DNA from 4 places in the Mesorhizobium sp. URHB0026 genome. Region 3 is predicted to be linked to each of the others. Evidence: predicted binding sites of a transcription regulator. Region 3 holds the regulator's gene; each other region holds the start of a gene.

Region 1 (5,671 bases), 300 kb from region 3:
GTTCACCGACATTGGCGCCGGCCGACACCGTCATGCGCAGGCCATCGGCCGGGTTCTGGTGGACAAAGCCCCAGTCGGTGCGCATCAGGAAGCGGCGCTCGGCCTCGCTCATGCGGTAGAGCTCGCGGAACTGGCCATCGCGCATGCGGTAGCTGGCGGTGCCCGACGAAGGCAAAAGCCGTGTCGACAGGCAGTTGAGCAGTGTCGTCTTGCCGGAACCGGATTCACCGACGACAGCCAGGACTTCGCCCGGCCACAGGTCGAAGGAGACGTTGTCGCAGCCAACCCGTGAGCCATAGAACTTGGAGAGCGCAGAGACGCGCAGCAGCGGTTCGTCGGTCATTGGGCCGGCTCCATTTTTCCCGCGGCAAGATCGGTTTCGGGGGCAAGGTGGCCGCGATGGCCGTCGGCGCGCCGCTTCTCGCAATAATCGGTGTCGGAGCAGACGAACATGTGGCCGCCATGGTCGTCGAGGATGACCTCGTCGAGATAGACATTCTCGGCCGCGCACAACGCGCAGGGCTGATCGAAAGTCTGCACCTCGAACGGATGATCCTCGAAGTCGAGGCTGACGACATCGGTGAAGGGCGGCACGGCGTAGATGCGCTTTTCGCGGCCGGCGCCGAACAGCTGCAGGGCCGGCGAGCGGTGCATCTTGGGATTGTCGAATTTCGGCGTCGGCGACGGGTCCATGACATAACGGCCCTCGACCTTGACCGGATAGGCATAGGTGGTGGCGATGCGGCCGTGCTTGGCAATATCCTCATAGAGCTTCACATGCATGAGGCCGTATTCCTCCAACGCATGCATTTTCCGCGTTTCGGTCTCGCGCGGCTCGAGGAAACGCAGGGGTTCGGGGATCGGCACCTGGTAGACCAGCACCTGGCCCGTGGTCAGCGGATGCTCGGGAATGCGGTGGCGTGTCTGGATGATGGTGGCGCTGGCGGTATCGGTGGTGACCGCGACATTGGCGACCTTCTTGAAGAAGGCACGGATGGACACGGCGTTGGTGGTGTCGTCGGCGCCCTGGTCGATGACCTTCAGCACATCGTCGGGGCCGATGATCGACGCGGTGACCTGCACGCCGCCAGTGCCCCAGCCATAAGGCATCGGCATTTCGCGCGAGGCGAACGGCACCTGATAGCCGGGGATGGCGATGCCCTTGAGGATCGCCCGGCGGATCATCCTTTTGGTCTGCTCGTCGAGATAGGCGAAATTGTAGGTGGCGATGTCTGTCGGTTGCGCAGTCATTCCGCTGCCTCCTTTTTTTCTTCCGCCTGCGCTGGATTTTCGCGAGCCTCGTATTCGGCGCGCATGCGGCGCACGAGGTCGAGTTCGGCCTGGAAGTCGACATAGTGCGGCAGCTTCAGATGCTCGACGAAGCCGGTGGCCTGGACATTGTCGGAGTGCGAGATGACGAACTCCTCGTCCTGGGCGGCGGCGATAATGTCCTCGCCGAGCTCGGAGGCGCGCAGGGCGCGGTCGCAGAGCGCCATGGCCATCGCCTTGCGTTCGCTCTGGCCGAAGACGAGGCCGTAGCCGCGGGTGAATTGCGGCGGCGCCTTGGCCGAGCCCTTGAACTGGTTGACCATCTGGCATTCGGTGACGCGCACCGTGCCGAGCGGGACGGCGAAGGGCAGTTCGGGAACGTCGAGTTCCAGCTCGACCTCGCCGATGCGGATTTCGCCGACAAAGGGATGATTGCGGGCATAGCCGCGCTGGGTGGAATAGCCGAGCGCCAGCAGAAAACCCTCGTCGCCGCGCGACAGCGCCTGCAGGCGGATGTCACGCGTCATCGGGAATTCCAGCGGCTCGCGGGTGATGTCGCCGGGCACATGATCCCCAGGCATCTGGCCATCCGGTTCGATCAGGCCTTCACGGGCGAGGATCGCCGAGACACGCGGCATCGCCTGCGCTTTCGTCTCGCGCCGCAAGGGCTCGGCGACATCGGCACCGGCGGCGAGCTCGGGGTCGAGCAGGCGGTGCGTGTAGTCGAAGGTCGGACCAAGCAACTGGCCACCGGGCAGGTCCTTGTAGGTCGCCGACACACGCCGCTCGACCAGCATGGTGCCGGTGTCGATCGGTCTGGAATAGCCGAAGCGCGGCAGCGTGGTGCGGTAGGCGCGCACCAGGAAAATCGCCTCGATCATGTCGCCGCGCGCCTGAACGATGGCCAGCGCGGCCAATTCCCTGTCATAGAGTGAGCCTTCGCTCATCACCCTGTCGACGCCGAGCGCCAGCTGTTCGACGATCTGGTCGAGGCGAAGTGCGGGCACCGAGCGGTCGCCGCGCCGGCGGTCGGCAAGCAGGCTGTGGGCGTTGGCAATGGCGGCTTCGCCACCTTTTACCGCGACATACATATCACGCCTCCATCGTCTTGATGCGCGTGGTGCGCGGCAGGCAGGCTATGCCGTCAGATGTGGCGAGGACGATGTCGACGCCGCGCGGAAAGCGCCTGATATTCTGCTTCCACTGCTCGACGAAATGGCGCGGCATCCGTGCCGGCGCGATCGTGGCGCTGGTTTCGATACCCGGGCCTTCCAGCAACAGCGGGGTCCCTGAAGTGAGATCGCCGACCTGCAGGATCAGCGTCGTCGATCGGTCGGGATAATCCTGCGTGCCCTGCGAAAAACCGTCGAGCGCCATCATCTCGGCCGGCGTGGCAACAAACGCGAAATGCGCGTCGGGCGGCGTGTTGGCCAGCGGCGCGCCCGTATGGAAACCAAGCCAGGACCCGATCGCGGCGGAGGCATGGAGGGCAGGGTCGAGCCAGAGCGGCGTGTCGTTGTCGCATAGCGCCAGTGCCACGGCGCCCGATGTCGCCGAGAGCGGAGCCGGTGGGCGGGCCAGGGCCGGCAAGGGCTGGAAGCTGCCCGGCCGCGCCATGGCATCCATGACGGCCCGAAACACAGTCTGAGCGTTGAAGACCGGATCGGCGAAACCGCCCTCGATCGATTGCGCAGCGATATCCATCAATCTTCTCCGCGAACCATGGTGAAGAAATCCACCTTCGTTGCCGCCGTCTCGGCGCGGCATTTTTCGTGGGCAGCGGTGAGAGCCGAGCGTAAAGGCGTAATGAGCCTGGTCTCGACCTCGGTGCGGCGGGCAGGGTCCTGCCAGAGCGCGTCGGCTATTGCTCCCAGCTTCGCCTTCTGCTTGTCGCGGCCAAGCGCGTAGCAATGGCCGACCTGCCCGGATGGCAGCCGGACAGTGGCACGCGTGACGGTCGCCTCGCCGACATTGAAGGGCGCGCCGCCGCCGCCGATGCGGCCACGCAGCGTGACCAGGCCCGTCTCGGGACCGCGCAGAAGTTCGGCTTGCGAAGGCAGGCCGGACTCGTTCCAGAGCCGGACGATGTCTTCGCCGCTCGATTGCGCCAACGTCGCCATGGCGGCCTTGCGCTCGGCCTGGTCGCGGGCTTCCTGTCCTCGCATCGCCAATTTCCTCTTCATTAAATTTGTCTATTGATATAGACAACTATACAAATTATACCTAATACCTAGCGCGAGTCCATGACGGGTGGATGACATCTGACGGAAAGCGGGGGCAATCCATGAGCGAACGACAGCAAGCCGACAGCATCGAGCGACGCAGCGGCGTCTCACTGTGGCGCCAGATCGCCGACAGGATCCTGCAATCGATCGCTGCCGGCGATTTCGCCGAAAATGCCGCGCTGCCGCCCGAAGTCGCGCTGGCCGAGCGCTACGGCGTCAACCGTCACACCGTGCGCAGCGCCATATCGGCCCTCGTGCAGGAGGGCGTGCTGCGGGCCGAGCAGGGACGCGGCACCTTCGTCCTGTCGCGCAAGCGGCTGTCCTATCCGATTGGCGCGCGGACACGCTTTTCAACTGGCCTGCAGGGGCAGACGTCGGAACGGCACATCGTGCTGCTCGCTTCGTCGGTCGAGCACGCCAGCCAGCGCGTGGCCGAAGGCCTTGGCCTTGCCAGGGGTGCTGAGGTGATCCGGTTGGAGACACGCGGCGAGGCTGACGGACGGCCGGTGTCGCGCGCCGCTGGATGGTTCGATGCCAGACGCTTTGTCGGGATCGACAAGGCGATGGCGCAAACCGGTTCTATCACCGCCTCGCTCGCACGTTTCGGTATCGACGATTATCTCAGGCAATCGACCGTGCTCTCGGCGCGCCATGCCGACGCCGCCGATCTCGCCGATCTCGACCTGCAGCCGGGCGCCATCGTCCTGGTCACGGTGGCGGTCAACGTCACGCCCGACGGCCAGCCAATCCAGTTTTCGGAGTCGCGTTTTCCGGCCGAGCGAGTGGAGTTGAAGCTGTCGGCGCTGTGACGCCTGGCTGTCCGATCTCGATCACGGCCTTGATCAGGCCCGACTTTTCGTGGGCCCAGCGTGCGAGATCGCCTGGCGTATCGGCCAGCGTGGTGCGGTGGGTGACAAGCTTGGACAACGGCACGGCACCATTGCGGATCGAGGCCGCGACATGGTCGAAGTCGGCGCGCAACGCATTGCGGCTGCCGATCAATGTCATTTCTCGCTTGTGGAACTCGGGATCGGAAAAGGCAATGTCGTCCTTGACGACGCTGACCAGTACCAGCGCTCCGCCATGCGCGACGTGGGCGAAGGCCGATTGCACCGATCGCGTGTTGCCGGTGGCGTCGAAGACCACGTCGAAGCCTTCGCTGCCGGTCGCATCACGCACCAGATCGGACACGGGTGCTTGCGAGCCGTCGAGAATCGAAAAGCCGAGTTCACTCGCCGCGAAGACCAGTCTTTCGGTGCTCATATCGAGAAGTGTCACATCCAACCCGGCAATGCGGGCGAAGATGGCGGTGCCGAGCCCGATCGGCCCGGCTCCGATGACCAGAGTGCGGGCGCCAGGCTCGGCCCGGGCGCGCCGGACGGCATGCGCGCCGATGGCCAGGAATTCTACGGCGGCGGCGTCGGCGAGCGACAGGCCGTTGGTGGGATAGAGATTCTCAGCCGGCACCAGGATCTGTTCGCACATGGCGCCGTCGCGGTGCACGCCGAGCACTTCGATCCTGACACAGCAATTGGGCTTGCCATGCCGGCAGGCGATGCATTTGCCGCAGGAAAGATAGGGGTTGATGATGACCGGTTCGCCAAGGGCGAGGTCGACGCCTTCGCCGCGCTCGATCACTGTGCCGGAGACTTCATGGCCCATGATGCGGGGATAGGCGAGGAAAGGGTGCTTACCCTCGAAGATATGGTAGTCGGTGCCGCAGATGCCGACATGGCTGACCGCCACCAGAGCCCAGCCGGGAGGCGGCGCGCCGGGAGCCGGGTGGTCTTCGACAACAAGGTCGCCGGGCGAGCGGCAGACGACGGCTTTCATGCTTTGATCCAGTCTGTTCAAGAAATCGCCGGCCCGCGCCAGGCCGGCGATCGATTGGAATGCGTCATTTGCCGCGGCGGCGCAGTCCGTCGAAGTAGACGATGATGATGATCAGCGCGCCGGTGATGATGCGCTGCCAGAACGAGTTGACGTTGAGCAGGTTGGCGCCGTTGTTGATGGTGGCCAGGATGAAGGCGCCAAGCAGCGGCCCGTGCACGGAGCCGACCGCGCCGAACAGCGAGGTGCCGCCGATGACCGAAGAGGCGATCGCCTGCAACTCCCAGCCCTCGGCCTGGGTCGGGTTGCCGATGCCGATGCGGGCGGCGAGCAGCACGCCGACGAAG
Region 2 (5,671 bases), 350 kb from region 3:
GATCTTCCGTCGAGTGTCGCCCCTTTCATCCTGCGCGGCGTCTCCCTGCTCGGCATCGATTCGGTGATGGCGCCGAAGGCCGTACGCCTCGAGGCCTGGCGGCGCATCGGCTCCGATCTCGATGTGGACAAGCTCGCCAGCCTGTCCACGACCATCGGCTTCGACGGCATCATCGGTGCGGCACACGACATCGTCGACGGCAAGATCCGCGGCCGCGTCGTCGTCGACATGTGACCCGGCTCAGGGGTGGCAGGCGCGGGGCGAAATTCCCCCATTGGCTGGCAAATCCGTCGCCGCCGGGCCAAAAACGCCCGATCAACTAAAATTCGAACGATCCCCCGCAATTTTCCATAATCTCTATCTGGCAAAGGATTTCGCATGATCGCGGAATCCGACAGCCAACAGGCCGACGCCGGCGACGACATCGATGCGGCATCGGCGCAACTGCCGGTATCGGCGCGGCGGTTTATCGCCGCGCCGCCGCTGGTCCCTGATCAGCAACCGGCCAAGCGCGAAGGCCTGCCGGTCCTGACCTTCGTTGCCGTCATGCTGCTGGCCGGCCTCTCATCCCTGACCGGGGCGCCAGTCTTCATCAGCCTTGCCTTGCTGGCAACCGGCCTTGCTGGCCTGGCCATGCATCTGCGCGCCAGACGCAGCGTACGCCGCACCGCGGTCCTGCTCGACGAAACCACCGCCCGCAACCGCGCCGAGATCGAGACGCTGGCCGACCGCATGTGGGAGATGCAGGAAAGCGAGGAGCGCTTTCGCGGTCTCATCGACGCGCTCGGCGATCTCGTCATCCATCGCGACCGCGACGGTTACATCGTCTACGCCAACAAGGTGTTCGCCGACATCGTCGAAACCGATCCGCGCGATCTTGCCGGCAAGACGTTGGCCGAATTCGGGATCGAGGTCGGCATCGTTCCCGATGCGGCTTTCTCAGATCATGAATGCCTGAGTTCCACCGACGTTGCCATCCGCACGCCGACGGGCCCGCGCTGGTTCTCCTGGATCGAGCTGTCGGTGCGCGAAAAGGACAGCGGTGCCGTCTCGCATCGCGCCATCGCCCGCGACATCACAGCACGCAAGCGCGCTGAGTCGTCCATGATCACCGCGCGCGAGCGGGCCGAGTTCGCCAGCCAGGCCAAGTCGCGCTTCCTCGCCACCGTCAGCCATGAGATCCGCACGCCGATGAACGGCATCATGGGCATGGCCAGGCTGCTTGCCGACACCAGCCTTTCGCCGGAGCAGCAGACCTATGTCGGCGCCATCTCGACCTCGGCCAGCGCCTTGCTTGCCCTGATCGAGGACCTGCTCGATTATTCCAAGATCGAGGCCGGACGCTTCGATCCCGAACCGCAGCCCATGTCGGTGCGCGAGATCGCCGACAACATCATCGAATTGATGGCCGCGCGGGCCTTCGCCAAGAATATCGGCCTCGGCTGCCATGTCGAACCGGATGTGCCGCAATTGATCACCGCCGATCCGGGCCGGGTCCGGCAGGTGCTGCTCAACCTCATCGGCAACGCCATCAAGTTCACCGACAGTGGCGGCGTGCTGGTCAGCGTCGCGCGCGCCCGAACCGAGACCAGCGACCGCATCTGCTTCACCATCGCCGATACGGGTCCCGGCCTGCGCGACGAGGACATGGAGCGCATCTTCGAGGAGTTCGAACAGGCCGACGGCACCTCGACGCGCACGCATGGCGGTGCTGGACTGGGACTTGCCATCTCCAAGCGCTTGGTGGCCGCAATGGGCGGCACGATTTCGGTTTCCAGCCGGCTTGGCGAGGGATCGGAATTCGTCTTCGAGATTCCCGCCACGTCAGCCACCGAGCCACCGCAGGGCCGGTTGAACGCGCTTGCCGGGCGACGCGCCGTGATCGTGTCCAAGAACACCGTCGAGGCCGACGCCATCGCCCGCACCATCCGCTCCAATGGCGGCGCGGCCGGCATCGCGACCACCGTGGCTCAGGCCGCATCCTTCGCCGACGGCTGCGACGTGCTTCTGGTCGACGCGGCCATGGAAGAGAGTGACGGAAGGCTGCTCAAGCGGCTTCGCCAGCATGGGTTTTCTGATTGCGAAGCCGTCACGCTGATCGCACCCACCGACCGCGGCATGCTGGGCGAGTTTCGTGCCAGCGGCTACGCGACTTTCCTTGCCCGGCCGGTGCGCGGAGGAACACTTTTGCGTGTCCTTTTGAGCAGCCACGCACCGGTCCGGGCCCAGCCGCAGCCGGAAAAACGCCGCGCGCCGGCGCTTCGTGCCTCAGGCGAACGCCAGCACGGCCTGTCCGTGCTGATCGCCGAGGACAACGACATCAATGCCATGTTGGCCCGCGCGACGCTGTTGAAGGCCGGGCATCGCGTCAAGGTGGTCGGCAACGGCAAGGCCGCCGTCGAGGCGGTCACCGGTGCCGGCAACAAGCACCGCTTCGACGTGGTGCTGATGGATCTCCACATGCCGGTCATGGACGGACTGGACGCCATTGCCGCGATCCGCCGCCATGAAGAGGAGGCCTCCGTGCCGCCGGTGCCGATTATGGTGCTGTCGGCCGACAGCCAGGAAAAAACCCGCCATGCGGTGCTCGCCCACGGTGCCAGCGGCTTCGTCACCAAGCCGCTCGACCCCGATGCACTGGTCAGCGCCGTCGAGGGCCAGGTCGCCGCCTGAGCCTGCTTTTCCGGGTGCGTGGCTGGTCAATGCCGCCGAAAAGCAGCCCATTCTCGGCGCCCGCGAACGCGACGCGCCGTGGGGTCCTGTGACGCAACGTAGCCGGTTGACCGTTTTCGCCAGCCGACGAAGTATTGCCCGCAACGCCGTATCACGGTACTGTCACAATCCTGTTGCACCTACACCGTATCCCCGTGCCAAGAGGGATGGCTCGAAGGAGAATCACTCGTGCATACAGTTATGCCGGAATGTGACACTCGGCCGAACGCCAGCAGCGCCTTGCTCGCCGGACGTAATGTCGATTCCGTCATAAAGGGTGCGGCGCTCGGCCGTATCGGCAATCTCGAAGTGCGGCTCGCCCGCAACGAGGCCGAGATCGCGGCCGCGCAGGAAGTGCGTTACCGTGTATTCTATGACGAGCTTGGCGCCAGGAAGGATTTGTTCCAGGCGCAGGACCGCCGCGACGCCGACCGCTTCGACCCGCTCTGCGACCATCTGCTCGTCCTCGACACCACGCTGTCCGGCCCTGAGCACCGCCGCATCGTCGGTACCTATCGCTTGCTGCGGCAAGAAATCGCGGCAACCGCCGGGGGCTTCTATTCCGAAGGCGAATTCGAGCTGACCAAGCTCATCGCCCGCCATCCCAGCCAGCGGTTCCTTGAACTCGGCCGTTCCTGCGTCTTGCCGGAATACCGTTCGAAGCGCACCATCGAAGCGCTATGGCAAGGCATCTGGGCCTACATCAATCACTACGAGATCGGGGTGATGACCGGCTGCGCCTCGTTCCATGGCACCGTGCCGGCCGCGCATGCGGAGGCGCTCACCTATCTTGCCCATCACTGCCGCACCAACTCGGCCTGGGACGTGCGCGCTGTGTCCGGGCGCTATTGCTCCATGGATCTGATGCCGATCGAGGCGGTCAACACCAAGGCCGCGATCGCGGCGATGCCGCCTCTGGTCAAGGGCTATCTGCGGGTCGGCGCTCGCATCGGCGATGGTTGCGTCATCGACCGCGAATTCTCCACGGTCGACATTTTCGTCGTGATGCCGGTCAAGGAGATCGGTGCCCGCTACGTCAACTACTATGGCGGGGAAGCGCAGCGCTTCGCCGCGTGACGCGAATAGCTTCTTTTCATGGAATGTCTTCCGGCCGCCGGCCGGGCCGGCTCTTGTAGGCTGGAAAGGTCCAGCCGAAACGGAGCGCGCCGCCGCGAACGGCCAACGCCGCGGCGAAGCCGGCCAGCTCTGAAACGATCGGCGGCAATCCTGTGACGTCGCCAGCCGTGAAGATGGCGGCGCCTGCCAGAGCGGCCGTAACATAGATTTCCGGCCTCAGCAGCACCGAGGGCTCGCCGGCCAGCAGATCGCGCAGGATGCCGCCTGACGTGGCGGTGAGCACGCCGGTGATGACGGAGACGACCGGCGAACCCGTAATGGCCAGACCCTTGGCCGCACCCATCACCGAAAAAGCGGCCAATCCGATGGCGTCGAGCCAGAGCAGCCATTTCCAGCGGGATTCGACACGGTGCGCGGCAAAGAACACCAGCACCGCGACCGCCGCGCAGATCAGCACGTAGCTCGAGTTGGCGACCCAGAAAACCGGCAGATTGAGGATGACGTCACGAAGCGTGCCGCCGCCGATGCCGGTGACGCTGGCCAGGAACAGGAAGCCGATAATGTCGAGCTGTTTGCGCGACGCCGCCAACGCCCCCGTCGCCGCGAAGACGGCAACGCCGGCATAGTCGAGGAGGGCGATCGGGTTCATGGAGCGAGTAGTGAAGTAGTCGGTAGTGAATGGCAATTGGCGAAGCAGGCGCCTACTCGTGCCGGTCCTTGCTACTCACTACTCTCTATTCGCCACCCCACTAATCACGCATCTTTCTCGGCCTGCTCATTGACCGGCCCTGGTTCGACCGGCGCGTCGGCGGCAATTTTCGGACCGCCCTTGGCGACGCCGACCATGGCCGGGCGAAGCACCCGCTCGCCGATCGAATAGCCCGGCTGCACGACCTGGACCACGGTGTTGGCCGGGACATCGGGATTGGGCACTTCGAACATTGCCTGGTGGAAATTGGGATCGAACTTCTCGCCCTCGGGAGCAAGTTTCTTGACCCCATGCCGTTCCAGCGCCGACAGCATGGCGCGCTCGGTCAGGTCGACGCCTTCGATCAGCGCCTTGAAGCCGGCATCCCCCGATGCCTTGGCCTCGGCGGGAATGGCATCCAGGGCGCGGCGCAGATTGTCCGACACCGACAGCATGTCGCGGGCGAAATTCGCCACCGCATAAGTGCGCGCGTCATGCACGTCGCGCGCGGTGCGGCGGCGCAGGTTTTCCATCTCGGCCGCGACCCGCAGCGCGCGGTCCTTCAGCTCTTCATTTTCCTTCAGCAGCCGCACAAGCGCTTCGTAGTCGCCATCGATGCTGCCTTCCGTGCGCTCGGCATTGGCCTCGGCCGCCTCGGCTTCATTGGGCGTGCGTTCGTCTTTTGCCTGGTCGCTCATCGCCGTTTCCCGTCATCTCGAATGGCATGGATTTTGTGCCCGATATCGAGGTTCGCAGGCCAAAAATCAAGGGGAAAGCGACGGCAAGAGCCTGCGACCGGATCAGGAAAGCACGGTGGGACGCTTCGATTTTAATTCAAATTTTACCCTACTTGCCGGCTTTGCTTGCCACGAAGCGGTGATGCGGGAACCATTCCGCTGCTGGGGGAGTTTCGGAGCCGACGCAGGATTTTTGAAATGATGACCCGCAACAAGCTTGAAAAAGGAGAAAGGCTCGCTGCGGAGGTTCGGCGCCAGTTTGGCGCCGAGGCAGTGACGCGCTTTCTGCGCACCTTGCCGGCCTTCCGCATCGAACCTGACATCCCGGACCGATTTGAGCAATTGCTCGAGCATCTCGACCGGGTCGAGGATGGCGACGCCGGATGGCCACGGCAGTAAGTCACCCGGGCCTTACGCGACAATTACGCACAGTAACTTTGCGTGATCCCTGGCTTGC
Region 3 (5,671 bases):
TCCAGCGCGTGTTGATGCCGGCGAGATTGGCCGCTTCCGGATTGCCGCCAATGGCAAAGACATAGCGGCCGAAACGGGTGCGGTTGGTGATGAAGGTCATGACCAGACCGACGGCGACCGCCATCAGCACCGGTATGGCGATGCCGTGGGCGATGAACAGCCCACCCTCCGGCACGGAGATGTTGTTGGCGGCCGCGTACCGGTTCACGATCCCGATGGGCCATGGATAGGAGTTGGCCAGCCAGACCGCGCCCATGATGACGGCGCAGGTGACGACGCCGTGCAGCGTCTCGGCCCAGATCGGCCGCAGGGGGAAGCGGAAGCGCTTGCGCTGAACCCGCCCGTTGAACAGCGCGAACACGACGGCCAGGCAGGCGACGATGCCCACGACCCAGCTCCAGGTGGCACCGATCGATCCGGTCGGTCCGCCGCCCATCAACTGGAAAGTGGCGTCGAGCGGTGCCACCGTCTGGCCTGACGTGACCCACCAGGCTGCCCCGCGCCAGACCAGCAGGCCACCCAGTGTGACGATGAAGGCCGGCACTTCCAGATAGGCGATGACGAAGCCCTGGAACGCGCCGATCAAAAGCCCGAGCGCCAGACCGATGACCAGTGCCAGGACCCAGATCCATGGGTTGCCGAGTTCAAGTCCCACGAAGCGAACCAGGAAATGCACCTGGGCAAAGCCCATGACCATGCCGATCAGGCCCTCGGCGGAACCGACGGACAGATCGATGTTGCGCATGACGATGACCAGGACCATGCCGCAGGCCATGATGGCGACCGCGGACGTCTGCACCGACAGGTTCCACAGATTGCGTGGCGTGAGGAACGTGCGGCTGTCGAAATCGAGCGGATCGACGCCAAGACGCAGGCTCGAAATCACATGCAGCGCGACCCAGATCAACAGCAGCGCGCCGATCATGCCAAGCATACGGGTATCGATCTCGGTCGCCTTGAGGAACCGGGCGACCGCGCCGAGTTCCGACGCACGCGCCGTATCGGCCCGCGAGGTTGAGGTCGTGTCGGTCATGATGTCCTCCCAGCGGCTTGCCGTCTGACGCGGAGCCGGACCAGAGCCCAGAAGTTAGCGAAACACAAATCTCGTTGAGAAAACGCCGCGACTCATGAGCCGCGGCGCTTCCGACTTTTCAGGCGATCAAGCTTAGTTGCAGGCCGCGACGCTGCCGGCGGCGACACCCGTGCAGACTTCGTCCTTCTTGATCCAGCCGGCGTCGATGACGAGGTTGAGATTGTCCTTGGTGATGGCCACCGGGGTCAGGAACAGCGACTTGACGGTGTTGCCGCCAGGCGTCGTGAAGTCCTTCACGCCGGCGATGTCGGTCATCTTCTTGCCGTCGGCGAGTTGCGAGGCGATCTCGGCGGCGTTCTTGCCGAGTTCGCGCGCGTCCTTCCACACCGACACGGTCTGGGTGCCGAGCGCGATGCGGTTGAGCGCGGCGTGGTCGCCGTCCTGGCCAGAGACCGGCACGGTGCCGGCGAGCCCCTGTGCCGTCAGCGCCGCGACCACGCCGCCGGCGGTGCCGTCATTGGCGGCGACCACGGCGTCGACCTTGTTGTCGTTGGCGGTGAGGAACTGTTCCATGTTCTTCTGGGCGTTGGCGGGTAGCCAGCCGTCCGTATAGGCTTCGCCGACATTCTTGATCTTGCCGCTGTCCATGGCTGCCTTCAGCACTTCCATCGAGCCCGAGAACAGGAAGTCGGCATTCGGATCGGCGCCCGAGCCCTTGATGAAGACGTAATTGCCCTCAGGCTTCGCCTTGAACACTTCGCGGGCCTGCATGCGGCCGACTTCCTTGTTGTCGAAGGTTAGGTAGAAGACGTCCTTGTTCTCGATCAGGCGGTCATAGCCGACGACCGGAATGCCCTCGTCGAGCGCTTTCTGTACCGCCGGGCCGATGGCCGACGCGTCCTGCGCCAGGATGATCAGTGAACTGGCGCCCTGCGAAATCAGGCTCTCGACATCGGTCAGCTGCTTGCCGGGATTGGACTGCGCATCGGCGGAAATGTACTTGTCGCCTGCGGCCTCGATGGCCTTCTTCATGGCCGCCTCGTCGGTCTTCCAGCGCTCTTCCTGGAAGTTCGACCACGACACGCCGATCACTTTGTCCTTCCCCTGAGCGACCGACGCGAGCGTCAGCGACATGGCGACACCCGCCAGAATGGCGACTGTGAATCTCTTCATGATATCCTCCCTGCGCCGCGTGTGGCGCGACCAAACTGGCCCCAAGGCCGGCACGAAGGCCCTATTTTTTCGAGCCTCGAAAAAATATTCGTCCATCGCCGGAACCCTGTCAACATCGATTCTGACGGATTTTGAGGTGCCGGAAGCCTTTTTTCGAGCCTCGCAATAAATAAATGACAGCCCCAGCCGCTTCTGCCAGTATTCGACCTGTTGCCGGAGGGTGTTCGGGGGGGCGTCAAGAACCGCGGCGACGGGGAGGGAAATCATGTCGGTCGGAATCCGCCACGACGATCTGCGCCGGCGCAATCGAGCAATGGTGATTGGAGCCGTGCGCCGGGGTGGCCAGCCCTCGCGCACCGAGATCGCCGCCACCACCGCCCTCAGCCACTCGACTATATCGGCGATATCAGCCGACCTGATCGGCGAAGGTATCCTGAGCGAAGGCAAGCCGAACGAGGCCGGCTCACTGAAACGCGGCCGGCCGCAGGTTGGCCTTGGCCTCAACCCCGAGGCCGCGGCGGTCATGACCGTGGTGCTGTCGCTGAATTTCCTCTCCGTCGCCGTCATCGACTACGCCGGCCAGGTGATATCGGAGGAGCAGCGCCGGCTGGACACGCTGACCATGTCGCGCGAGGCGCTGATCGGCGAATGCGTGGCCATCGTCCGGCGCCGCCTCGAGGATCCCGACCTCGACGTCGCCAGCATCGCCCGCATCGCGCTGGCGATCCAGGGCATCACCGACACCGAGGCGCGCGCCATGCTGTGGTCGCCGATCACGCCCCAGACGGACATTGCCTTCGCCGATATACTCGAAGCCGAATTCGGCATCCCCGCCACCATGGAGAACGACTGCAACATGATGGCGGTGGCGCTGCGCTGGCGCGACCCCGAGCGCTACCGCGACGACTTCATCGCCATCCTGCTCTCGCACGGCATCGGCATGGGCCTGGTGCTGAAGGGCGAGCTGTTCACAGGCACCCATTCCTCGGGCGGCGAGTTCGGCCACATGATCCATCGCCCGGGCGGCGCGCTCTGCCGCTGCGGGCGGCGCGGCTGCGTCGAGGCCTATGCCGGCAACTATGCCATCTGGCGCAATGCAGGACAGATGGGTGAGGACGCCAAACCGGTCGACGTCAGCGACGCCGACATGCGTGCATTGGCGGCCACGGCGCGCGAAAGAGACGGACCGGAACGCGAGGCCTATCGCAAGGCCGGGGAGGCGCTGGGCTATGGGCTTGGCAGCCTGTTCGCGCTGATCGATCCGGCGCCCGTTGCGATGGTCGGCGTCAGCGCCGCCGCCTTCGATCTGATCGAGCCGGCCTTGCGCGAGGCCATCGCCCAGACCGCCGGCGGCCAGCATTCGACGTCGATTTCCTTCGATACAGAGCCGAACGAATTGCCGCTGATCCGCGAGGGCTGCGCCATGCGCGCGCTCACCTTCGTCGACCAGGAGATCTTCGCGCCGGGCGTGCAGGTGAGATCCGGCAAGAACGTGGCCTGATCTCAATCCTCGCGGATCGCGTAGCCTGCGCCACGGATGGTGCGTATCACATCGGGCATGCGGCCATTGTTTACCGCCTTGCGCAGGCGGCCGACATGCACATCCACGGTGCGCTCGTCGATGTAGATCGTCTCGCCCCAGACATTGTCGAGCAACTGGCTGCGCGAGAATACGCGGCCGGGATGGCGCATCATGAACTCGAGCAGGCGGAACTCGGTCGGTCCGAGCCGGATCTCGCTCTTCTTGCGATAGACCCGGTGCGATTCGCGGTCGAGCACGATGTCGCCGACCTTGAGCACGCTGGACAACACTTCCGGCTTGGCGCGGCGCAGCAGTGCCTTGACCCGGGCCATGAATTCCGGCGTCGAGAACGGCTTGACCAGATAGTCGTCGGCGCCGGTCGAGAGGCCGCGCACGCGGTCGCTCTCCTCGCCGCGCGCCGTCAGCATGATGATCGGCAACCGCTCCGTCTCGGGCCGCATACGCAGGCGCCGACAGAGTTCGATGCCGGAAACCGCCGGCACCATCCAGTCGAGCACCAGGAGGTCGGGCACGTTTTCCTGGAGGCGGATCTCGGCTTCGTCGCCGCGTGTCACCACCTCGACCTGGTAACCCTCGGACTCCAGATTGTAGCGGAGGAGCACGCCCAGCGGCTCCTCGTCCTCCACCACCATGATGCGTGGCGCGATCATCGATTGATCATCCCTGCCGTCAAGCCGCCGGCACCGACATCGCCGTCTCGTCCTGCTTCGGACGGTTGGCGGGCAGTTGCGTGCCGGTCAGCACATAATACGCATTCTCGGCAATGTTGGTCACATGGTCGCCGATGCGTTCGAGATTCTTGGCGCAGAACAAAAGATGCGTGCAAGCCGTGATGTTGCGGGGATCCTCCATCATGTAGGTCAGGAGTTCGCGGAAGACCGAAGTGTATTTGACATCGATGCGTTCGTCGTCATTCCTGAGCTTGGCGAGGGCGGCGGCATCGCCGGCCGCATATTCCTCGACCACGCCCTGCACCTGGATCAGCACCAGCTGCGCCATGGAGTCTATGGAATGCGACAGGTCGCGCGGCGTGGCGGTGAGGCCGACGGAGCCGACGCGCTTGGCGATGTTCTTGGCAAGGTCGCCGATGCGTTCGAGATCGCCCGCCATGCGGATCGAGCCGACCACATGACGCAGATCGTCGGCCATCGGCTGGCGCTTGGCGATCAGGGTGATGGCGCGATCATCGAGTTCGCGCTGGCGCGCGTCCATAATGGCGTCGTCGGAGACGACGCGCTGTGCCAGCGCGTTGTCGGAATTCAGCAGCGCCTTGGTGGCGCCGCCGACCATGATGCCGGCGAGATCGCCCATGTCGCTGATCAGCCTGCTGATCTGTCCGAGATCCTCGTCGAAGGCTGCGACTGTGTGTTCGGCCATGATCCTGGTCCTCGTATGCGTGAGATCAGCCGAAGCGGCCGGTGATATAGTCCTGCGTGCGCTTCTCGCGAGGCGACGTGAAGATCTTCTCGGTCTTGTCGAATTCGACCAGCTCGCCCAGATACATGAAAGCCGTCTGCTTCGAGACGCGCGCGGCCTGCTGCATGTTGTGGGTGACGATGACGATTGTGTAGTCGGCTTGCAACTCGTCGATCAATTCCTCGATCTTCGCGGTCGACAATGGGTCGAGCGCCGACGCCGGCTCATCGAGCAGGATGACCTCCGGCTTCACCGCCACCGTGCGGGCGATGCAAAGCCGCTGCTGCTGGCCGCCGGACAGGCTGAGGCCGCTGGCATTGAGCTTGTCCTTGACCTCGTTCCAGAGCGCGGCGCGTTTCAACGCCTGCTCGACACGGCCGTCCATTTCGGCCTTGCCGATCTTCTCATAGAGCCGGACGCCGAAGGCGATGTTCTCATAGATCGACATCGGGAACGGCGTCGGCTTCTGGAACACCATGCCGATCTTGGTGCGCAACAGGTTGAGG
Region 4 (5,671 bases), 800 kb from region 3:
CCAGCGGACCCGGACCGAGATTGGTGAATTTGTGCGGCGTGTTTGGCGGCACGATCAGGATCTGTCCCGCCGAAGCCTCGATTTCCTGGTCGCCGACCGTGAAGAGGCCGGTTCCCTGGCGGATGATGAAGATCTCCGCATAGGGATGGGCGTGCAGCCGCGGGCCGCCGCCGACGTCGGGCAAGTGATTGAAGATCAGGCAGGAGTTTGAGCCGTAGGCACCGCACTGCAGTTCGCCCTTCCAGTGGTCGGAACGAACAGCCCATTGCTCGCGATCGATGACGTGCGCCATGCGAAGGAGGATAGATCACACCGGCGCCCTGTGTCGAGGCAAGCTGGAGCCTGGGATTTTGCTGATATTTCCCGGTTGTTTAGCCGCCTGTTGCAGCCATTCGCCGTCCCGCCGGATACTAGGGGATTTTGTCCCCGCGACAATCTGCCCTTGTGCCTTCACCCGTCTGGACAAAAACGGGCTTCACGCATAAACCGAAGTCCAAATGCCGGAGGAATTCGCTAGCCTGTTCGCCATGCGCTGTCGGGTTGGCGTGATTGAGCGGGGAACAAGGCTCGGCCCCCGGCGCGGAAGAGGCGAAAGGATCAGGCACCCGTGAGCGCAACCGACATCCACGATCCCAATCGTCGAGATTTTCTCTATGTCGCCACCGGCATGGCCGCGGTGGTCGGCGCCGGTGCCGTGGCCTGGCCGTTCATCGACCAGATGCGCCCCGACGCCTCGACGCTGGCGCTCGCTTCGGTCGAGGTCGACGTCTCCTCGCTGACGCCTGGAAGCTCGCTGATCGTCAAGTGGCGCGGCAAGCCGGTCGTGGTGCGCAACCGCACCGAGAAGGAAATGAAGGACGGCGAGGCCGTCAGCCTCTCCGATCTCAAGGATCCGATCGCCCGCAACGCCAATTTGGCGTCCGATGCGCCGGCGACCGACGCCAACCGCACCACGCCCGGCAAGGAGGCCTGGATGGTCATGGTTCAGGTCTGCACCCATCTGGGCTGCATCCCGCTCGGCCAGGAAGGCGATTTCGGCGGCTGGTTCTGCCCGTGCCACGGCTCGCAATACGACACGGCCGGCCGCATCCGCAAAGGCCCGGCGCCCGAGAACATGGCGATTCCGGTATTCAAATTCATTTCCGACACCAAACTCCTTATCGGTTGAGGCAGGGGATATTTCGATGAGCGAGGGACACTCGACCTACACGCCGAAGACCGGTATCGAACGCTGGTTCGACGCCCGCATGCCGCTGCCCAGGATGGTCTATGACAGCTTCATCGCCTATCCGGTGCCGCGCAACCTGAACTATATGTGGACCTTCGGCGGCATCCTGGCGATCATGCTGGTGGCGCAGATCCTGACCGGCATCGTGCTGGCCATGCACTATACGGCCGACACCAATCTCGCCTTCGGTTCGGTCGAAAAGATCATGCGCGACGTGAATTCCGGATGGCTGCTGCGCTACATGCACGCCAACGGCGCCTCGTTCTTCTTCATCGCCGTCTACCTGCACATCTTCCGCGGTCTTTATTACGGCTCCTACAAGGCGCCGCGCGAGCTGCTGTGGATCCTCGGCTGCATCATCTACCTGCTGATGATGGCGACCGGTTTCATGGGCTATGTGCTGCCATGGGGGCAGATGAGCTTCTGGGGCGCCACTGTCATCACCGGCTTCTTCAGCGCCATTCCGCTGGTTGGCGACTGGATCCAGCAGCTCCTGCTCGGCGGCTTCGCCGTCGACAATCCGACGCTGAACCGCTTCTTCGCGCTGCATTACCTGCTGCCGTTCATGATTGCAGGCGTCGTCGTGCTGCATGTCTGGGCGCTGCACGTCGTCGGCCAGTCGAACCCTACCGGCATCGAGGTCAAGTCGAAGACAGATACCGTGGCCTTCACGCCCTACGCGACCATCAAGGACGCGTTCGGCATGATCGTATTCCTGTTCGTCTTCGCCTACTTCGTCTTCTACCTGCCGAACTATCTCGGCCATCCGGACAACTACACGGTCGCCAACCCGCTTAAGACGCCGGCCCATATCGTCCCGGAATGGTACTTCCTGCCGTTCTACGCGATCCTGCGCGCCATCACCTTCAACATCGGGCCGATCAATTCCAAGCTCGGCGGCGTGCTGTGCATGTTCGGCGCCATCGTCATGCTGTTCCTGGTGCCGTGGCTCGACACCTCCAAGGTGCGCTCGGCGGTCTACCGGCCCTGGTACAAGCTGTTTTTCTGGCTGTTCGTGGCCGATGCCATCCTGCTGGGCTGGCTGGGCTCGCAGCCGGCGGAAGGCAGCTATGTGTTCATGGCGCAGATGGCGACGCTGTTCTACTTCGCCTTCTTCCTGATCGCGCTGCCGGTGCTCGGCTTGATCGAGACACCCCGCAGGCTGCCGAACTCGATCACCGAGGCGGTGCTCGAAATGAACAAGGGTGGCAGCGGGCATCCGGCGGGCGCCACGGCAGCACCTGAGACCAAGGGCTGAGCGGTAGAGAATCTAAGGGGATTTGGCATGAAAAAGATTCTCACCTCGCTTGCGCTGATCGGCCTCGTGGCCGCCTGCACCGGAGTTGCAGGCACCTGGGCGTTCGCGGCCGAAGAGGCGCACAACGCGGCGGCGCCGACGCATTTCCCGATCAACGAGCCGAAGGAAATGAGCTGGAGCTTCACCGGCCCGTTCGGCACCTATGACAAGGCGCAGCTGCAGCGCGGGCTGAAGGTCTACAAGGAAGTCTGCTCGGCCTGCCATTCGATGAACCTGGTGGCGTTCCGCACGCTTTCGGACCTCGGCTACAGCGACGCGCAGATCAAGACGCTGTCAGCCGAATACACGATCCATGACGGCCCCAACGATGCCGGCGACATGTTCGACCGTCCCGGCAAGCCGTCCGACCATTTCCCGGCACCATTCGCCAATGAGGAAGCCGCCGCTGCCTCCAATGGTGGTGCGGCGCCGCCGGATATGTCGTTGCTGGCCAAGGCGCGCGGCGTCGAGCGCGGCTTCCCGCAGTTCGTTTTCGATATCTTCACCCAGTATGATGCGGGTGGTCCCGACTACATCCATTCGCTCTTGACCGGCTACGACCAGACGCCGCCCGCCGGCATGGTCATCCCCGAAGGCACGCACTACAACCCGTACTTCATGTCCGGCGTGTCGCTGAAGATGCCCAAGCCGCTCTCCGACGGCCAGGTCACCTATGACGACGGTTCGCCGCAGACCATCGACCAGTATTCCCGCGACGTGGCTGCCTTCCTGACATGGGCTGCCGAGCCGCACATGGAAGACCGCAAGAAGATGGGCTTCCGCGTGCTGGTGTTCCTGCTTCTGTTCGGCGCCCTAGTCTACCTGACCAAGCGCAAGGTGTGGGAAGCCGTCGCGCACTGAGCGATGCCGCATTCTGGAATTCGCAAAAGGGCGCCGCGAGGTGCCCTTTCTGCTTTTTGAGTGGATTGCGCCCTCCATGTCGCGGCGGTGTCACATGGCCGTCACCACACATCGCGATCCTGCGGCGCTCTCATCAAAGGATCACGCCCATGAAAAGATACGCATCGCTTGCGGCAGGCCTGTTGCTGCTCGTCGTTGGTTCCACGGCCCGTGCCGAAGACGCAAAACCATTCATCACGAACAAGGATGTCGACCTGACGATGATCCTGCCGCCGCCGCCAGCCAATGATTCGGCTGAGACCAAGGCCGAGCTTGGCGAGGTGCTGACCATGCAGGTCACGCGCACGCCCGAGATGGAAGCCCGCGCCATCGCCGACGCCGAGGAAAACGTCTGGCGTTTCGCCGATGTCATGGGACCGAATTTCAACAAGGACAAGCTGCCGAAATTCAGCGCCTTCTTCGATCGCGTGGTGGAGACCGAAGGCGCCGTCGTCGATCCGGCCAAGGATGTCTGGAAGCGCCCGCGTCCGCACCAGCTCAGCGATCTCGTCAAGCCGGTGGTCAAGCTGTCGAGCTCCGGTTCCTGGCCGTCCGGCCATGCGACCGTCGGCACGATGATGGGCATCATCCTGTCCGACATGGTTCCGGAAAGGCGTGCTGAGATCATGGCGCGCGCGGCCGAGTTCGGCCACAACCGCATCGTCGGCGGTATACACTATCCGTCCGACGTCGAGATGGGCAAGATTTCCGGCAGCGTCATCGCCGCCGTCCTGCTCAACCGGGATGACTTCAAGGCCGAATACGACGTGGCCAGGGCGGAGCTTCGTTCCGATCTCGGCATGTAGCCTTCCGCGGGAAATCGGCTGGAACGGAAGGGGCGCTCGATGCGCCCCTTTTTCATGCGGACTGCCTCCGCTCGGCGCGCGAGCCGCAATTAGCCCGTTGGCATGGGGGCACCGGATTGATATTCGACGCCTGAACGGCGGCGAGGCCCGTCCCGATACAGTGTTTGGAATTCTATGGTGCGGCTGCAGGACTGTCATAACTTTTCCGATTTCCGCCGCATGGCGCAGCGCCGCCTGCCGGGGCCGATCTTCAATTATATCGACGGCGCGGCGGACGATGAAGTCACCTATCGCCGCAACACGGAAGCCTTCGAGCGTTGCGACCTGGTCCCGAACGTCCTGCGGGGCGTGAGCGAGGTCGACATGTCGGTGACGGTGATGGGCCAGAAGCTGGCGATGCCGTTCTATTGCTCGCCGACCGCCTTGCAGCGACTGTTTCACCATCAGGGCGAGCGGGCCGTCGCCAAGGCGGCGGCCAAATATGGCACCATGTTCGGCGTCTCCTCGCTCGGCACCGTCAGCCTCGAGGAGGCGCGGGCAATCAGCAGCAGCCCTCAAGTCTACCAGTTCTATTTCCATCGCGATCGCGGTCTCGATGATGCAACGCGCCAGGGATATCGGCGTCGAGGTGTTGATGCTGACCGTCGACAGCATCACGGGCGGCAACCGCGAGCGTGACAAGCGCACCGGCTTTGCCATCCCCTTCAAGCTCAACCTTGCCGGGATGATGCAGTTCGCACTCAAGCCGGCCTGGGCGATCAACTACTTTACCCATGAGGGGTTCAAGCTGCCGCAGCTCGACGAGCATGTCGACATGGGTGGCGGCACCATGTCGATCAGCCGCTACTTCACCGAGATGCTCGATCCGTCGATGACATGGGACGACGTCGCCGAGATGGTCAAGCTGTGGCCGGGGCCGTTCTGCCTCAAGGGCATCATGTCGGTGGAAGATGCCAAACGCGCCGTCGAGATCGGCTGCAAGGGCATCATCCTGTCGAACCATGGCGGGCGCCAACTGGATGGCTCGCGGGCGGCCTTCGACCAGCTTGCCGAGATCGTCGATGCCGTCGGCGATCGGATCGACGTGGTCATGGATGGCGGCGTGCAGCGTGGCACGCATGTGCTGAAGGCGCTGTCGCTCGGCGCCAAGGCGGTCGGTGTCGGGCGCTACTACCTGTTCCCGCTGGCGGCGGCCGGACAGGCGGGCGTCGAACGGGCGCTTGAACAGATGCGCATCGAGATCGAACGCGGCATGAAGCTGATGGGCTGCACCTCGATAGAACAATTGACGCGCCAAAATCTCCGTTTCAGATAGTCTTCTGGGAAGCTGGCCGATGTCCGGCCATCGACAAGGCAGTTGGTCTGGCTCTTCGCGGCAAGACAGCAGACGCAAGCGTGGAGCGCAAACCATGAAATCCTCTCTCGAAGACACGCTGCTGG

What was found. Region 3 encodes PhoB, which activates phosphate uptake and scavenging genes when phosphate is short. Its sites were predicted from a motif close to TGTCATNNANCTGTCAT; they were not measured.
Region 1: the regulator PhoB is predicted to act here: its motif matches at 3,513-3,529, upstream of phnF (phosphonate metabolism transcriptional regulator PhnF).
Region 2: the regulator PhoB is predicted to act here: its motif matches at 2,834-2,850, upstream of olsB (l-ornithine N(alpha)-acyltransferase).
Region 4: the regulator PhoB is predicted to act here: its motif matches at 3,475-3,491, upstream of ACVWWD_RS01140 (acid phosphatase).

Annotation. Positions count from the first base shown of each region.
Region 1 covers NZ_JBSSCN010000001.1:723,443-729,113, reverse strand. The annotation lists gene phnK (phosphonate C-P lyase system protein PhnK) at 1-343, opposite strand, end outside; gene ACVWWD_RS03685 (alpha-D-ribose 1-methylphosphonate 5-phosphate C-P-lyase PhnJ) at 340-1,251, opposite strand; gene ACVWWD_RS03680 (carbon-phosphorus lyase complex subunit PhnI) at 1,248-2,360, opposite strand; gene phnH (phosphonate C-P lyase system protein PhnH) at 2,362-2,973, opposite strand; gene phnG (phosphonate C-P lyase system protein PhnG) at 2,973-3,434, opposite strand; gene phnF (phosphonate metabolism transcriptional regulator PhnF) at 3,554-4,303, shown strand; gene ACVWWD_RS03660 (zinc-binding alcohol dehydrogenase family protein) at 4,221-5,327, opposite strand; gene ACVWWD_RS03655 (ABC transporter permease) at 5,392-5,671, opposite strand, start outside.
Region 2 covers NZ_JBSSCN010000001.1:672,123-677,793, forward strand. The annotation lists gene acuI (acrylyl-CoA reductase (NADPH)) at 1-234, shown strand, start outside; gene ACVWWD_RS03420 (response regulator) at 379-2,673, shown strand; gene olsB (l-ornithine N(alpha)-acyltransferase) at 2,914-3,789, shown strand; gene ACVWWD_RS03430 (trimeric intracellular cation channel family protein) at 3,806-4,438, opposite strand; gene grpE (nucleotide exchange factor GrpE) at 4,543-5,175, opposite strand; gene ACVWWD_RS03440 (hypothetical protein) at 5,413-5,613, shown strand.
Region 3 covers NZ_JBSSCN010000001.1:1,024,076-1,029,746, forward strand. The annotation lists gene ACVWWD_RS05145 (sugar ABC transporter permease) at 1-1,033, opposite strand, end outside; gene xylF (D-xylose ABC transporter substrate-binding protein) at 1,166-2,206, opposite strand; gene ACVWWD_RS05155 (ROK family protein) at 2,472-3,707, shown strand; gene phoB (phosphate regulon transcriptional regulator PhoB) at 3,710-4,399, opposite strand; gene phoU (phosphate signaling complex protein PhoU) at 4,419-5,126, opposite strand; gene pstB (phosphate ABC transporter ATP-binding protein PstB) at 5,152-5,671, opposite strand, start outside.
Region 4 covers NZ_JBSSCN010000001.1:219,571-225,241, reverse strand. The annotation lists gene ACVWWD_RS01160 (cupin domain-containing protein) at 1-292, opposite strand, end outside; gene petA (ubiquinol-cytochrome c reductase iron-sulfur subunit) at 608-1,168, shown strand; gene ACVWWD_RS01150 (cytochrome b) at 1,185-2,486, shown strand; gene ACVWWD_RS01145 (cytochrome c1) at 2,514-3,386, shown strand; gene ACVWWD_RS01140 (acid phosphatase) at 3,536-4,231, shown strand; partial or broken gene ACVWWD_RS01135 (alpha-hydroxy acid oxidase) at 4,409-5,546, shown strand; gene ACVWWD_RS01130 (adenine phosphoribosyltransferase) at 5,641-5,671, shown strand, end outside.